DNA from 2 places in the Sinorhizobium numidicum genome. Region 1 is predicted to be linked to the other one. Evidence: predicted binding sites of a transcription regulator. Region 1 holds the regulator's gene; the other holds the start of a gene.

Region 1 (7,549 bases):
GCGACCGGCGCCGAGAGCGGCCATTTATAAACGATGCGGGCCGTCAGCCGCTCAGGATTGTTGACGGGGAGCAACACATCGACCGGCCCACCGGCGACGAGAGGCACACGGGACGCCGCCCCGCCATAGACGCTCGCCTCGCCGATCGTCTCGCCTTCAGCAAAGATGCGCCGTTTCTCGAAAGCGGTCATCGCCCAATCGAGCACGCGGCGGCTTTCCTCGGTGCGTTCCTTGTCGCTCTCGAGCCCGCCCATGGCGAGATATACCCGGCGGTCGCCGCGCCGCATCGACGCCGCGACCGAGAAGCCGTACCCTTCGGCAAATCCCGTCGCCAGGCCATCTACGCCGACATTGGCAGCAATCAGCGGATTGCGGTTGCGCTGAAGGATCTTGTTCCACTCGAATTCGGGCTGGGAATAGAGACGGTAGAAATTCGGATGGGCCTCATGCAGATGTCGTATCAGCGTAACCACCTCCCGCGCCGTTATGCTGTTTGCGGGGTCCGGCAGGCCGGTAGCGTTATTGAAGTTCGCGACCGGCATCCCGAGTTCGCGCGCACGCGCGGTCATGCGCTTGGCAAAGGCTGCTTCACTCCCGGTCATTCCCTCGGCCAGAATAATGCAGGCGTCGTTCGCGAACTGCACCGTGGCGCCCAGGATGAGATCCGCGACGCGGATTTTGGACTTGATCGCAGCAAACATCGTGGATGTACCGGAGGGAGCGCCGCCCGTCCGCCACGCATGCTCGGAGACTTCGAAAGTCGTCTCGGGCGTCAACTCGCCCTTGTCCAACGCCTCAAAAACAACCTCCATCGCCATCAGTTTGGCGAGCGAGGCGGGCGGCACCGGTTCGTCCTCGCCGCGTGCGAAAAGCACCGTTCCCGTTTCGGCATCGACGAGATAGATCTGCTTCGCCTTGGTGTCGAACGCAGCCGTTTGCGCTGCGGCTTCCCCAAAAACGATCGCCGCCAGAAGGGCTGCAACCGCTAGCAACTTCATGCACATGAGAAACTCCGGTTTCTTCACGGGCATAGCAGCGCGCTGCGCCCGGTTCAACCGGCGTCAATTCGCGGAAGTGCTCCTATTCTGCCGTCTCGCATAGGCAAGAATGGAATCGGGCGTCAACGGATTTGGATCGACCATGATCGCCTCGAACGGCGAGGCCTTGTCGCTGACGCGAACTTCGACGTAAGCCGCAGCAGCATAGGCCATGTTACCGTTCGGCAGTGGGATCAATTCCGGCCGTTCCGTCGGAATCGGTCCGATCTCCGGCAGCATCACGAAATCCGTGAGTGCCCGCGGCGTCCCAGAGCCCTGCGTCGGCTCCGCAAGGGCGGTCACCGGCACGCCAGTATCAACCGTCGATTTCCGAGGGATCGTCACGGTACCGAGATCCTGAACCTGGTTGCGCAACGGCTCGTTGGAGGCGACCATGACGCCGGTCGCAATCTGCCCCTCCGGCATAACGCCCGGACTGCGATCGCCCTTCTTGACATAGGAAGCCATAAGATAGGGCATATCGTTGCCTTCGAGCGGCGCGCGGCCGGCATACTGCACGCGAACCTTGGCGCTGCCTTTGCCCTTTATGTCCAGAAGATCGGCGGTCTTCGAGGAAACGTCGATTATCCGCCCATATTCATAGGGACCGCGATCATTGACACGCACGATGACCGAAGTGCCATTCTCAAGATTCGTGACGCGGGCATAGCTCGGCAGCGGAAAGGTCGGGTGCGCGGCCGAAAGATGGTATTTGTCGTAGACTTCGCCATTCGCAGTCAGCCGCCCATGAAAGGCGGATCCATACCACGAAGCCATGCCGGTCTTGCTGTAACCGAAATCCTCTTTCGGCTGGTACCACTTGCCCTTGACCTGATAGGGCCCGCCGAGTTGGTAGCGACCGCCGCCCTTCGGGATGTTGCGTCCGGTGGCGACACGCGGGCTCGCTTTGACGCCGTAAACAGATTCGGCGAAGTATTCCTTGCTGCGCGATTTGGTCTTCTTGATGCTGGACGTCGAGCCGCACGCGGCAAGCGCCGCACAAAGCAGAGGAACTGCTGCGAGACGTAATCCCCTCACAAGATATGCCGCATTTCTACTGGATGTCATCTGTCCCACAAGGTGATTCGCAAAGCCGTACCCGAAACATTCCGCTCTAGCCCCCGCGGAAATCTCGGCGTCTCGAAACGAGACAGTCGGCTAATCATGACAACAACAAGGCGAAATTGCGAACCAAGAGACGAAGGTGTGCCTGAAACCTCGCCTTATGGTTTACGAAAGGTAAAGGCAAGGCAGCCGCACAAAGCCTGGCGATGAAGGTGGCGGCGCGGTGTGCGCCTCACCATTGCGGTCCTGCGGCGGTCCGCCAGGGGGTCGCCTATAAAGGCATGAGCGCGGCTTTAGGTCATTTGCCGCCTCGCCCTTCCCTCGCCGGAAAGCGGCCTTATGTGACGTTTTCTTGGCAGTTTTGTTACAGAGGGAAGACACCTTGGCACAGATCACGCAGGAAAGAGGCCGCCATGCCGAAACCGCAAGTGAAGCCGCGGCCATTGCTTTGGCGGATCCGCGGCTGGCCCGGTCGACCGACCAATCCCGGCTGCTGGTCTGCGCGTTGGCCGCAATAGGGTTCTGCACCCTTGCTGCTGCCTCCGCGGCGGTTCTCGTTCCGCACGTCCGTCCCCTGCTCCTGCAGGAGGACGGCATCATCGAGATGGCGAGCGTCGTGTGCCTGGCGATAGCCGCGTTCGGAGCGGGAGCGGCATCGGCAATATGGGGCTTGCGCACGCCGCTCGTAGTGGCAGGGCTGATCGGACTCGCCGAGTTATTGGACGAAACCAGCTTCGGCTCCAGGGTTTTCGGATTTGAGCCACCGGAGCTCTATGGCGGCGGCGAATTGGACGGTTTCCACGACCTGTTGATACTGGCTTACCGGTTGTTGAACGGCATCAGCTCGATCCTCGCCTGGCTGTGGGTGGGGCTGATGCTTGCCGTGTCTGCGGGCGCGATGCTGTTTGCCGCCAGGCAGTTGGGGAACGGGCTGAGGGGCGCAGGCTCGTGGTTGACGGATCACATCCTCATCTTTCTCCACATAGGATTCATCGGCCTCGCGCAGGTCATCGACGTCGCCACCGACTCCAGGGCTCTTTCAGCCGTAGAGGAAATGCTCGAGTTAAACGCCGCCTTCGCACTCGTTTTCTACGTCGCGCAGCAGGCCCACAATTCGTGGTCCGGCAAGTCCACAGCCATGGCCTCATACGCCACCGCCAAGATGACGCCGAAGGCGCACGGGAGCAAAGCAACCACAGATCATGGTCGACCGGAGCGCCGTCTGCGGTAGGCAAATACCGAGTCGGTCCTCGACAAGACGGTACGACAGGCGCGCCGGCCACCCGTTTATTGCGCGTCAAGAAAATCGCGCGGCCTCGCCGGTTAAAACTTGCAAACGTGGCTCGCTTCGCGCAATAACGCGCTGCCCGGAGGAGTGGCCGAGCGGTTTAAGGCACCGGTCTTGAAAACCGGCGTGCGCGAAAGCGTACCGTGGGTTCGAATCCCACCTCCTCCGCCATTGGCTTTTAACTGTTTGACTCCATGCCATTTATTCTTCCGATCGATAGAGACGCGAAGGTCGGACAGGAATAGCTTCGTCTCGATATCCGACACGCGCCCCGACCCTCGCGGTGCGCTTGCCAAGGAAGATGATCTGAGGGAAAGTTACAGTCTGGCCCTTGAGGCCTGGGCAACTAGGTGGCGAAAAACCATGCCTGTTAAATTTCTGATGGCAGCCGCGGCAATTGCACTTTTCACACTCTCTGGATGTGCAAGCACTGGAGCAGGCAACACGACATACACTCAATGGTACGGACCATATCCTGAACCCGATTTCGACGTTCTGACCCCGGGCGGTCTGCGCTTGGCCTACTAGGATCGGAACTCGATCAGGCGACATGCAATGGGGCGGCATCGAGCCGCACGTGACGTGCGGTACTCCGGCGGAACGTCTGCAAACTATAAGCGTAGGGGTCGCCGGAGCTTGCGGGCGATCATGCTGCGCGAGTGCCGCGCCCGACGCTTTCTGGCGCCTGACCAACAACCGCGGGAATGCTCACTGTACAGGGTAAGCCCGGGCCACTTCCACAGGAACATTTGCGACTGCAGGGGGTTCAGCATCACACCGAAAGGAGGTTGATGATGGCGTCCTATGCAGTACCTGATCCGATCGGCCCTGGGCCAGGGCCAGGAGTTATCCCTCCGAACCCTGTGCCTCCGCTCGAGGTGCCCGATCCCCCGACCAAAGAACCACAGCCTGACAAGCTTCCCGAAGAGGAACCCGGCAAGAAACCTGACGAAAAGGAAGAACCACCTCACGCCGAGCCCAAACGGTCTTGATACGAATATTTCCCTGGGCCTTCGGATCCACGTCACCAGCACCGGTATTGCGCGCAGGCGCTTAGAACGAGCCGGGTAACCGTTGTTTTCGGCCGCAGCCAATATGACCATTCCTCGCCGCCGGCCCCGAGGCTTCCGGTAATGGTCCGTCGGTATGCTGCCCAAACCACTCCACTGACCTCGAAACTTAAATAGTCGGCGAAATTCACGGAATTTTAGGTACTTGCGGAACACATATGGAACAGATAGTGTCTGTTCTTGATTTGTTTCGCGATTCTGGAGTGACGCGCCATGCTGACCCGCAAGCAACAGGAATTGCTTCTTTTCATTCATGAACGAATGAAGGAAACCGGGGTGCCGCCCTCCTTCGACGAGATGAAAGACGCTCTCGATCTCGCATCGAAATCCGGCATTCACCGCTTGATCACCGCGCTTGAGGAGCGCGGCTTCATTCGCCGGCTGCCCAATCGGGCCCGCGCGCTGGAGGTCATCAAGCTGCCGGAAGCCTATTCGGGAACAGCTCAACCCCGGCGTGGCTTCTCGCCTAGCGTCATCGAGGGGAGCTTAGGCAAACCGCCCGCAACGCCGCCGACGGCGAGGTCGGCACCGCCGGTAGAGACTGCATCCGTAACTGTGCCTGTGATGGGACGAATCGCAGCGGGCGTTCCGATCTCGGCAATCCAGAACAACACGCACGACATTACCGTGCCGCTTGAAATGATCGGCAGCGGCGAGCACTACGCGCTTGAAATCAAGGGCGACTCGATGATCGAGGCGGGCATCTTCGACGGTGATACGGTAATCATCCGAAACACGAGTACGGCCAATCCCGGGGACATCGTCGTTGCTCTGGTCGACGACGAGGAAGCGACTTTGAAGCGATTCCGCCGCAAGGGTGCTTCGATCGCACTCGAGGCGGCTAACCCGGCTTATGAAACACGAATATTCGGGCCGGATCGGGTCAAGATTCAGGGTAAGCTCGTCGGGCTCATCCGCCGTTATCATTAGCTTGATGGACGGCAGCACTGGTCTGACGCAACAAGATCTGCCGCTGCTCGTTGCGAGACGACGATGCTTTGACAGCCTCGTTCGGACAGAAGCCACAACCGACGCTAATGGATACTAACGCCCCGCGGCTGTCCATATTTCGTTCCAACCCCAGTCGCCGAACCGACCTTCTCCGCGGCATAAAATCAGAACTTCGTTGCTGGCTCGCCTCTGTTAAGAGCGGCGTTGCCAATTCCGCGCAACCGATTTGGCTGATCACCTCACCGCATCGGTGTTAGAAGCTTAGGTCGTTGATTTCATTAGGGGGAATCTTGGAGGCCTCGCCCGGAATTGAACCGGGGTACAAGGATTTGCAGTCCTCTGCGTCACCACTCCGCCACGAGGCCTCTCTGACTTGAATTCTCAAGTCGTGGCGCGGATTTAGAATGATTGGCTGGAAACCGCAAGAGGCAATTTCGGAAATTTGTCCTCGGTGATTTCCGATATGAGGTTTCCACAACGCTCCTGAACGAAGGCTGCCGCAGCTTGCCCTCCTCCGTCCAGGTAATCGATCTCAGGCGTCAGCACCGTCTGGTAAGACGGCGTTCTTCCGTCTCAGCCTCCGGCCGGCCTTCCCCCCGGCATGCGTAAGGCTATCTTGGCGCTGCGGCTGCGGTTTCGCCCGGCGGCAAGATCCGGAACATAAAGGTCGATACCTTCTCGTCCGGCTTGAACGGACCCGGCACCTCATGGCTGACCGGTTTCAGGCTTTGAAGGAAAGCAGCGATTGCCGCGGCGTCTTCAGCGGTGAGCTGCGCGAATGCGTGCCACGGCATGATCGGCGCGAGAATACGGCCGTCGGGCCGCTCTCCGGTCTGTATCGCAGTCACGATCTGCTCCTTGGTCCAGCTGCCAATTCCAGTCTCCTTGTCGGGCGTTATGTTGCGGCCGACAAAAACACCCTGCCCTGGAATTTCGAAACCAACATCTGAACCACCGAGAAAACGCGAGGTGTCCGGCTTTCCGAAGAAATACCCTGGTGTGTGGCAGTCGTTGCAGCCGCCGATCGTGACGAGATATTCCCCTCGCGCAATCTGCGTGTCATCGGCCTGTGCCGTGAAAGGCTGCAATCCCAAAGCAGAGGCGGCAACAAAAACGAACCGAACGGATGACGGAAACATCATTACCCTCCCTTTATATATTGGAACGCTGACGGACCGACGAGACGTCGTGCCATGGCGCGTCCTTGTCTATTTTCGTTAATAAGCGGCGCGTATCCACGCACCTAATTCAGAGTTATCTAATAGATATACTCCATACTCTTATGATCCTGAAGTGCGAGTGATGAACAGGGCGCGGAACTGCATTGCAAGGCTGTCCCGTATGTCCACTACTGCGGGCGTGCAGGCCGCAAGAATTGCGGCGGATTGGATTTCCGGATCGGCAAGTCAAGCCGAATTGGTCTGTTTCGAGCGCCGCCTGGAATGGAAATGAATGAATGGAAATCCGCCATGAGGGGCAGTGGCCGAATTGAGATGATCTACGGCAGGCCCGCTATCGACCCGGAACGCGGCATAGATCACCGCCGTCGTGCCTATCTAGCCGACGATTAGTTGCTTGGCGCCAATGTGTGTAGCTTGCGGACACAGCAACTGGATTGATCGATTCTCAGGATTTGCTGGAGGAATTCTGCGTACCGCGCCAGCGCGCCCACCACACTGCAAGTTTACGGCGTCGGCGCCGGACAAAGGGTATGTCGTGCGAAAGCACGAGCAGGCCCAAAGGAATCATCCAGAAGCCAAGAACCGGCAGGAAGCCCAGCACGCCGCCGACGATAAGGAGCGAGCCGATCAAAACCCGCACTGCCGGTGATTCCGGCAGTTTGAGGCGCCATTTGCCCAGCACGATCTCATGCGTCTGCGGATCGATGCCGAAATGTATTTTTTTTCTACCCTTCGTCATCATTCCTCTTTCACGACTGGTCCCCCAGAGTTGGGTCTTTCTCCACAGTCTCGCAACCGGTCCGGTGATTTTTTTTGAAAAAGCGCTTGGCAAATCGAGAAAGCATTTGTATTAGCAGCCTCACTTCTGCGGCGCAGATGATCCCTGGTAGCTCAGCGGTAGAGCACTCGACTGTTAATCGATAGGTCGCCGGTTCGAATCCGGCCCGGGGAGCCAGT
Region 2 (7,549 bases), 1.7 Mb from region 1:
GGCGATCGGCTTCGCTGGGTGAAAAGCCGGCGGCGGTGATCGCGATCTGCATCGCCTGCTCCTGGAACAGCGGCACCCCGAGCGTCCTTTCCAGCACCGCCTTCAATTCCGGGCTCGGATATTCGACCGGCTCCTGCCTTTCACGCTGTGCTTCGCGCCGCTTCAGGTAGGGATGCACCATATTGCCCTGAATGGGGCCCGGGCGGACGATCGCGACCTCGATCACCAGATCATACATTTCGCGCGGCTGAAGGCGCGGCAGCATGCTCATCTGCGCACGGCTTTCGATCTGGAAAACGCCGATCGTATCGGCGCGGCAGATCATGTCGTAAACGACTGGCCTCTGGTCCTCATAGATTTCCGCGAGCGTTTTCTGCTCATGATAATGCGCCTCCAGAAGCTTGAAGGCCTTGGCGAGGCAGGTCAGCATGCCGAGCGCCAGCACATCGACCTTCAAGATCTTCAAATGATCGAGATCGTCCTTGTCCCATTCGATCATGTAGCGATCGGGCATGGCCGTGTTCATGATCGGCACGACCTCGTCGAGCCGATCGCGGGTGATGACGAAGCCGCCGACATGCTGCGACAGATGTCGCGGAAAATTCATGAGAAGGCTGGCATAGGCAAGGACGCGTTTCGTGAGCGGATCGGATATATCGAGACCCGCACCTTTCGCCTGGTCTTCGCTGAAGGACGAGGTGCTCCAGCCCCAGATCGAACTCACGAGGGCCGACTGGACATCCTCTGAAAGGCCGAACGCCTTGGCGACCTCGCGCCCGGCGGAGCGTGACCGATAGCTGATAACCGCAGCGGTAAGGCCGGCATGCTCCTTGCCATAGGTTCTGTATATATGCTGGATGACCTCTTCCCGTTGCTCGTGCTCGAAATCGACATCGATATCAGGCGGCTCATCACGATCGCGCGACAGGAAACGATCGAAAAGCAGCGTGAACTTCTGGGGATCGACCTCGGTGATGCCGAGACAGAAACAGACCGATGAATTGGCCGCAGACCCCCGCCCCTGGCAAAGGATTTCCGCATCGCGGGCAAACTTCACCAGTTTGTGCACGGTGAGAAAATAGGGTTCGTATTTCTTGTCGTGAATGAGTTCCAGTTCGTATTCGATCTGCCGCTTCACCTTTTCCGGCACACCGTCGGGATAGCGTTTGACCGCTCCTTCGGCGACAAGCCTTTTCAAGGTTTCGGCCGGTGTCTCTCCTTCGGCGTTTTCATCCGGATATTGATGGCTGAGTTCGTCGAGATTGAAGGAGAGCCGTTTGAAAAACTTTCGCGCATTAGCGATCGCCTCGGGATAATCGCTGAAAAGCCTGGCCATTTCCTTCGGGCTCTTCAGATGTCTTTCGGCATTTTTCTGAAGCAGGAAGCCGGCGCCGGCGATCGTCACATGTTCGCGAATTGCGGTCACGACATCCGCAAGAGGCCTGTAGTGCGGGTCGTGGTAGAGCACGTCATTGGTGGCCAGAAGCCCGACACCCGCCTTCCGGGCGAGTGCGGCAAGAACAGCAAAATCATGCCGGTCGAAACCGTCATAATGCGGTGTCAGACCGAGAAAGAGCCTGTCGCCCGCGTGATCCTGCAATTTTTGCAGGAGTCCTCCTACCGCTTCTGGTTCCGGCCGCCCTTCGCCTTGCATGAGGATGAGAAGAAGATCCTCCTGCCACTCCAGAAGATCGGCAAGATTGAGGGTACAGTCGCCTTTCTTCGAGCGTAGATTCCCGGCGCTGAGCAGCCGGCAAAGATGTCCCCATCCTCGCCTGTTCCGGGGATAGGCCAGGATATCAGGCGTACCGTCGGCAAAAACGAGACGGGCGCCCGGCTGGAAAGGATAGCCCTCCACCTTTGCCTTGGCATGCGCCCGGACGACCCCTGCAACGCTGTTGCGGTCAGCGATACCGAGGCCGGCAAGTCCGATCTTCTTGGCAAAGACGATCATTTCCTCAGCCGGCGCCGCACCCTCGAGGAAGGAAAAATTCGTCCGCGTGCCAAGCTCGTAGAAGATCGGGCCCTCACTCATGCGAAAACTCCATGCATGAACCAGCGGGCCGAAGAGACCTCCCTTCCGAAAAGACCTTCGCGGAACAGCCAGAAACGGCGGCCCTCCTGGTCCTCGACCCGAAAGTAGTCGCGCGTGGGATGGCCCTCCCCATCGAGCCACCATTCGGCGGCAATGCGTTCCGGTCCCTCGGCACGGGCGACGCGATACTGGGTCTTTCGCCAATTGAAGCTGCGGGGGGCGCCGTCGGGCACCTCGGCCGTCGCCTCCACCAGTTCAGGATGAGCGAAAATCCGCAAGGGGCGGTTCTCAGGAAAAGTCTTTTCTTCGGTTGGAGAAGAATCCATCAGCGCCGCGACATCCCTCAAAGCTGCAAATCCGCCCGCCCGCTCCGGCAGATGGCTTTCGGCAAGGGTCGTAATCATCAGGCTATCCGGCCCGAAACGGGCAGCTACCTTGTCGGCGAAGGCTGCAAGCGGCTGGCTTTCGTCGGGCGCACCGGAAAAATCCTGCTGAGCAGGATCGAGCCTTTCGCTTCGCAGGACGGAAAGCCGCAGGATTTCGAATCCGTAACCTGCGTCAAGATCATCATGGATTGCCTGCAACCGCTCGCGAAAGAGAGCCGCAATGCGGTCGACGTCATTCAAGGCGGCGGCCGCATGCGCCTGAACGCGAAACACCCGGCCATCGACGCGGAAAAGCAGAAGCTCGAACAGACGCCCGCCTTCGCCATGTCGCTCCAGGGAGGACCGAAGGTCCTTGGCGAGATGCCGGGTCAGTTCGAGAATGTGCTCTTCATCCTGAAGCGGCTCGGCGAGCCGGCGTTCGGACGAAAAGCTCGGCACGGGCAGGCGGGGCGAAAGAGGCTCGTCCTCCTGGCCTCTCGCCTGATCGAGCCTTAGGAGGAGCAAGGAGCCGAAACGGCGGGCCAACGGCGCGCGCGGCGCTTCGAGAAGGTCGCCGATCTGCTTCAGCCCGACCCGCTCGAGGAGGGCGGTGGTTTCCGCCGGCAGGCGCAGTGCGGCAACCGGCAAGGGGGCGAGGATCCGTTCGGCATCCTCGGCCTGGATGACGGCAGCATTGCCATACCGGGCAACGGCCCAGGACAGGCCGGCAGAGGAGGAAATGGTCGCCCGCGCCTCGACGCCGAGCGAAAAAAGACGCGAAAGCACGTCGTTCACCAGCGCCTTCTCGCCGCCATGAAGATGCGCGCAGCCGGTGATATCGAGGAACAGGCCCTCTTTTCCGTCAAGCGCGACCAGCGGCGTATAGCGATCGCACCAGTCAGCAAGCCCCTCCAGAAAAGCCTGGTCCGCCGCCGGATCGGCGGCAATCACGTCGAGCGACGGGCACATGGCGCGGGCTTCTGCAGCCCCCTGGCCGCGCTTCAAGCCTATACGTTCCGCAAGCCCGTCGAGCGCCACGAGACGCATGGCATTGTCGATCTTGGCGGCAAAAACCACAGGCGGATGATCAGGACGCCCGCGAGAAAGCCAGGAGGCGCCCCACCGATTCCGCGCTACTCGATCGGCCGGCAGATGCGGAAAGTGGATCGACAGAATTCGCTGGCTGTGCGCCTCTCTGAAGAGCGACGGATTGGTGCTGCTCGATGGGGTAAAAGCGGCGGTCATGGGCATTCCATTCCAGACAGATGTCAGCAGGTGCGTAACCCCTGCTTTTTTCGACAAGGAGGTGAAAGGCGGGATGACCGATGCTGCCGCAAAGCACCAAGCCATCGGGGAGAGGGCGTTCGCCGGCCGGCGCCGGCTTGATCTGAAACCGGAAGAAGGCGCTGCTCGCCTCCTCCTCTCCCGCCTGCCGGAAAAGAAGAAGAGGCACTCCGCCCGCCCGGGCTCTGACATGCAGGCGTCTGCTCTCACCTAGGGCAAGACAGGCGGGATTGCCGCGGATCTCCAGAACGACGGCAGCAAAGACCGGCACTTGAAGCGCCGTTTCGGCAATCCAGAGCGCATCCTTGACCGTGCGTGCCGAAAGGAAGAGAAAACGCTTGATGTCGAGCCCGTAGGACTTGAGCCCCGGCGCGTAGAGATGCCCAGCCTCACGAGAAGCAAGCGCTTGGCTGATCCACAGGACTGGCGCCAGATGCCCCTTCTCCGTCCTCATACGCTGATAAAGCACCGCAAGCGCCGTTACGAAACCGGCAGCCGCACCGGCATCGCGGGTTTCGCCATTGCGGATTTCCGTCATGCCTTCAAGCGGAAGTCCGCCTTCGAGCACATCATCGAGCCGCGGGATTCCGAGGGGCAGAACCTTGCGACGGGAGCTCCCTTCCCTGTCGCGCCGAAAACCGGCGGAATCGTTCACCTTAGCTGCCCGAGCGATCCCCGGCAGCCTGCGGTCTTCAATCCGTGCGATGGTTTCGCGAAGGGAAAGAACGGTTTCCCGTTGCACGGCGGTCTCGGCCATGACGGTCAACTCCATGCAGATGTTCACGTTATGTTCGTATGGATTCCAGAGCCTGCTAAAAGAGTCAACAACGAAGTTTGAGAATTTATTCCTTACGGGCCGCGGGACGGAATTCGACACTCGAAAAACACAGGCAAAATCGCTATATGAGGGCAACAAGGAGTGCCCATGGCCCGCATTGACCAGACCGATGATTGGCGGGAACGCCACGCACCGACGCTTACCACATTCGAACAGCTCGCGATTGAAGCCTACAGCCATCTGCCGCAGGAATTTCGCCAGCTGACGACCGATCTTATTATCGAAGTCGCCGATTTTCCGAGCGACGACGTCTTCGAAGACATGGCACTCGAGACACCCTTCGACCTGCTCGGCCTTTTCGAAGGCCGTGGCATCGGCGAACGCTTCACTATGGAAACCGGCGAGTTTCCAAACCGCATCACGCTATATCGCCGCCCGATCCTCGACTACTGGGCGGAAAACGAGGAAACATTGGGCGATATCATCACCCATGTGCTGATCCATGAGATCGGCCACCATTTCGGCCTTTCCGACGACGACATGGAACGGATCGAAGCGAGCGTGGAACACGTGGGCGGCTAAAGCGCGAGCGGCTTGTTCTCGCCATTTGCCCCTCATCCCTCCTGCCGGCCACCTTCTCCGCGCAAGCGGGGCGAAAAGGACAAGCGGCGAGTTCCGGATTCAAAGCTCCTTTCCCCGCCTGCGGGATTATGGGTGAGGGCAACCACTATCCATCTGTGGACGCCCCCTCAAGCGCAAGTGGTTTTTTCTGGAAAGGATAAGCACGTAGTCGGATGCTGCCATCTGTCCGGCCTCTGGGTGCAGTGATAAAGCTGCGGGCCTGTATGGGAGTTCGCGGACCGGATCCAAATCACCCAAAGCGTGCTTGAGAGCACGGTGGAAAGCCCTGGTTCTTCCGGTCCCGTCTCGCCGACTGGGTGCCATACCCTCCTTCGATCCTCCTGCGCCTGCGACGACCTCACATCCGCAGCGGCATCACGCCGCCGCGGCCGGAGCCCGATAAATGCCGCCGCTGGCCAACAGCGCCCAGACGATCCTCGCCATCTTGTTGGCCAGCGCCACCGTCACCAGCATGCGCGGCTTGCGCGCCATCATCTGCCCCAGCCATGATCCGGTCGGCGCACCGCGTCTGCCGGCCTGCAGCACGACGGCGCTCGCGCCGATGATCAGCAGCCGTCGCAACGTTCGCTCGCCCATCTTTGAGATGGCACCGAGCTTCTGTTTGCCGCCGCTCGACTTCTGCAACGGGGCAAGGCCGAGCCAGGCTGCAAAGTCGCGGCCCTTGCGGAACATTCCCGCCGGCGGAGCCAGGGCCACGATCGCGGTCGCGGTGATCGGGCCGACGCCGGGGATGGTCATCAACCGCCGGGCAACCGCATCTTCGCGCGAGCGTCGCGCGATCTCGCCATCCAGGCTGGCAATCTGCTCGTCCAGTACCCGCAGGCTATCGATCAGCACCTTCAAGGCCGTACGGGCGCTCTCCGGCAGCGGGCAGGCCGGATCCTCGATCCCCTCGATGAGCACCGCTATGTGAGACGGGCCCTGCGGCACGATCCAGCCATATTCCATCAGATGGCCGCGCAAGGCATTGATGAGCTGCGTGCGCTGACGAACCAGCAGATCGCGGGCGCGGAAAACAATGGCGCTTGCCTGCTGCTCTTCCTCCTTCACGGCCACAAACCGCATACTCGGGCGTTGTGCCGCCTCGCATATCGCCTCGGCATCGGCGGCATCGTTCTTGTGCCGCTTCACGAACGGCTTCACATAGGCTGGCGGGATCAGCCGAACCGTGTGGCCGAGCCTGCCGATCTCGCGCGCCCAGTAATGCGCTCCGCCGCAAGCCTCTATCGCTACGACGCATCGGGGCTGTGAGGCGAAGAAGCCAAGCAGCTTTGCGCGCGCGATCTTCTTGCTGAAAACAGCCGCACCCGACGCATTCGCGCCGTGCGCCTGAAAAACCCGCTTCGCAATGTCCAACCCGATTGTGCTAACCTCAGTCACGGACGCCTCCTCCAAGTGCTGTTCAACACCTCCACTTTGGCACATCGATGCCGTCAGGGGGCGTCCACCCCATCACCCATCGCCTTATTGCTCCGACAGCTTGATATCGGGATGATAGTCCTTTCCTTCGACTTCCTTGACGACCGCCTGGCCGCATTGCATGTGCTGGGTGTCGGCATTGAAGGCGTAGGTCGGCGCGCCGTGCAGGGCCCATCCCTGGTTCAAGGCGGCCGTTACCTTGTGGCAGAACGAAGCGTCGTCGGGGCCGGTGAGAAAACGATAGAGTTTCAAGATTTTGCCTTTCGTTTTTCGATGATCTCCGCCTTGGCGGCGAGTTTTACGGCTTGGTCGAGATGCAGCCGCTCGACCATGCGGCCCTTGAGATTGATCACGCCCTTGCCTGCATTTTCCGGCAGCGCGAAAGCATTGATGATGGCGTGCGCTTCGGCGATAGCCGCTTCATCGATACCGAAGCATTGATTGGCCACATCGATCTGCGCCGGGTGAATCAGCATCTTGCCGTCGTAACCCATATCGTGCCCCTGCCGGCACTCGGCCTCGAACCCCTCGGCATCGCGGAAATCGTTGAAGACCGCATCGATGGCGTCGAGCCCGCTGCCGCGCGCCGCAAGCAGAATTTGCATCAGCCAGGGTATGAGATAGGTGCGGCCGGAAAGAGCGGGAACGCCCGTCTCCTTTCTCAAATCATTGAGGCCGACGACGACGCAATCGAGCCGGCCACCGACGGTGCGGCCAGTCTCGGCGATCGCCGGACCGTTGATGACGCCGCGCGGCGTTTCGATCATCGCCCAGAGCCTTAAGTCTTCCGGCGCATCGTTCTCGGCGAGCCAGTCGAGAGCGGCCTGGATATCCGCGGGACTTTCGACCTTGGGGAGAAGGATCGCGTCGGGTTTGGCGGCAAGCGCTGCGGTGAGATCCTCCCGACCGAAGCCCGATCCGGACGCATTGACGCGGATGATCACCTCACCGTCGGGGCGGTTCGCACCAAGATGCTGGCCAAGCGCCTTGCGTGCCTGCGCCTTGCGGTCCGGCGAGACGGCATCC

The links. Region 1 encodes LexA, which represses DNA repair genes until DNA is damaged. Its sites were predicted from a motif close to TGTTCNNNNTGTGTTCNG; they were not measured.
Region 2: the regulator LexA is predicted to act here: its motif matches at 4,462-4,479, upstream of PYH37_RS28285 (ImuA family protein).

Annotation. Positions count from the first base shown of each region.
Region 1 covers NZ_CP120368.1:1,871,901-1,879,449, reverse strand. Annotated here, with positions in the region: gene PYH37_RS20250 (D-alanyl-D-alanine carboxypeptidase family protein) at 1-1,004, opposite strand, end outside; gene PYH37_RS20245 (septal ring lytic transglycosylase RlpA family protein) at 1,062-2,105, opposite strand; gene PYH37_RS20240 (hypothetical protein) at 2,485-3,333, shown strand; tRNA gene PYH37_RS20235 (tRNA-Ser) at 3,472-3,561, shown strand; gene lexA (transcriptional repressor LexA) at 4,674-5,390, shown strand; tRNA gene PYH37_RS20220 (tRNA-Cys) at 5,703-5,776, opposite strand; gene PYH37_RS20215 (c-type cytochrome) at 6,023-6,550, opposite strand; gene PYH37_RS20210 (hypothetical protein) at 7,038-7,334, opposite strand; tRNA gene PYH37_RS20205 (tRNA-Asn) at 7,473-7,547, shown strand.
Region 2 covers NZ_CP120368.1:3,556,986-3,564,534, forward strand. Annotated here, with positions in the region: gene PYH37_RS28275 (error-prone DNA polymerase) at 1-2,035, opposite strand, end outside; gene PYH37_RS28280 (DUF6504 family protein) at 2,032-3,447, opposite strand; gene PYH37_RS28285 (ImuA family protein) at 3,488-4,441, opposite strand; gene PYH37_RS28290 (metallopeptidase family protein) at 4,610-5,044, shown strand; gene PYH37_RS28295 (IS110 family RNA-guided transposase) at 5,459-6,484, opposite strand; gene PYH37_RS28300 (DUF1737 domain-containing protein) at 6,569-6,775, opposite strand; gene PYH37_RS28305 (HpcH/HpaI aldolase/citrate lyase family protein) at 6,772-7,549, opposite strand, start outside.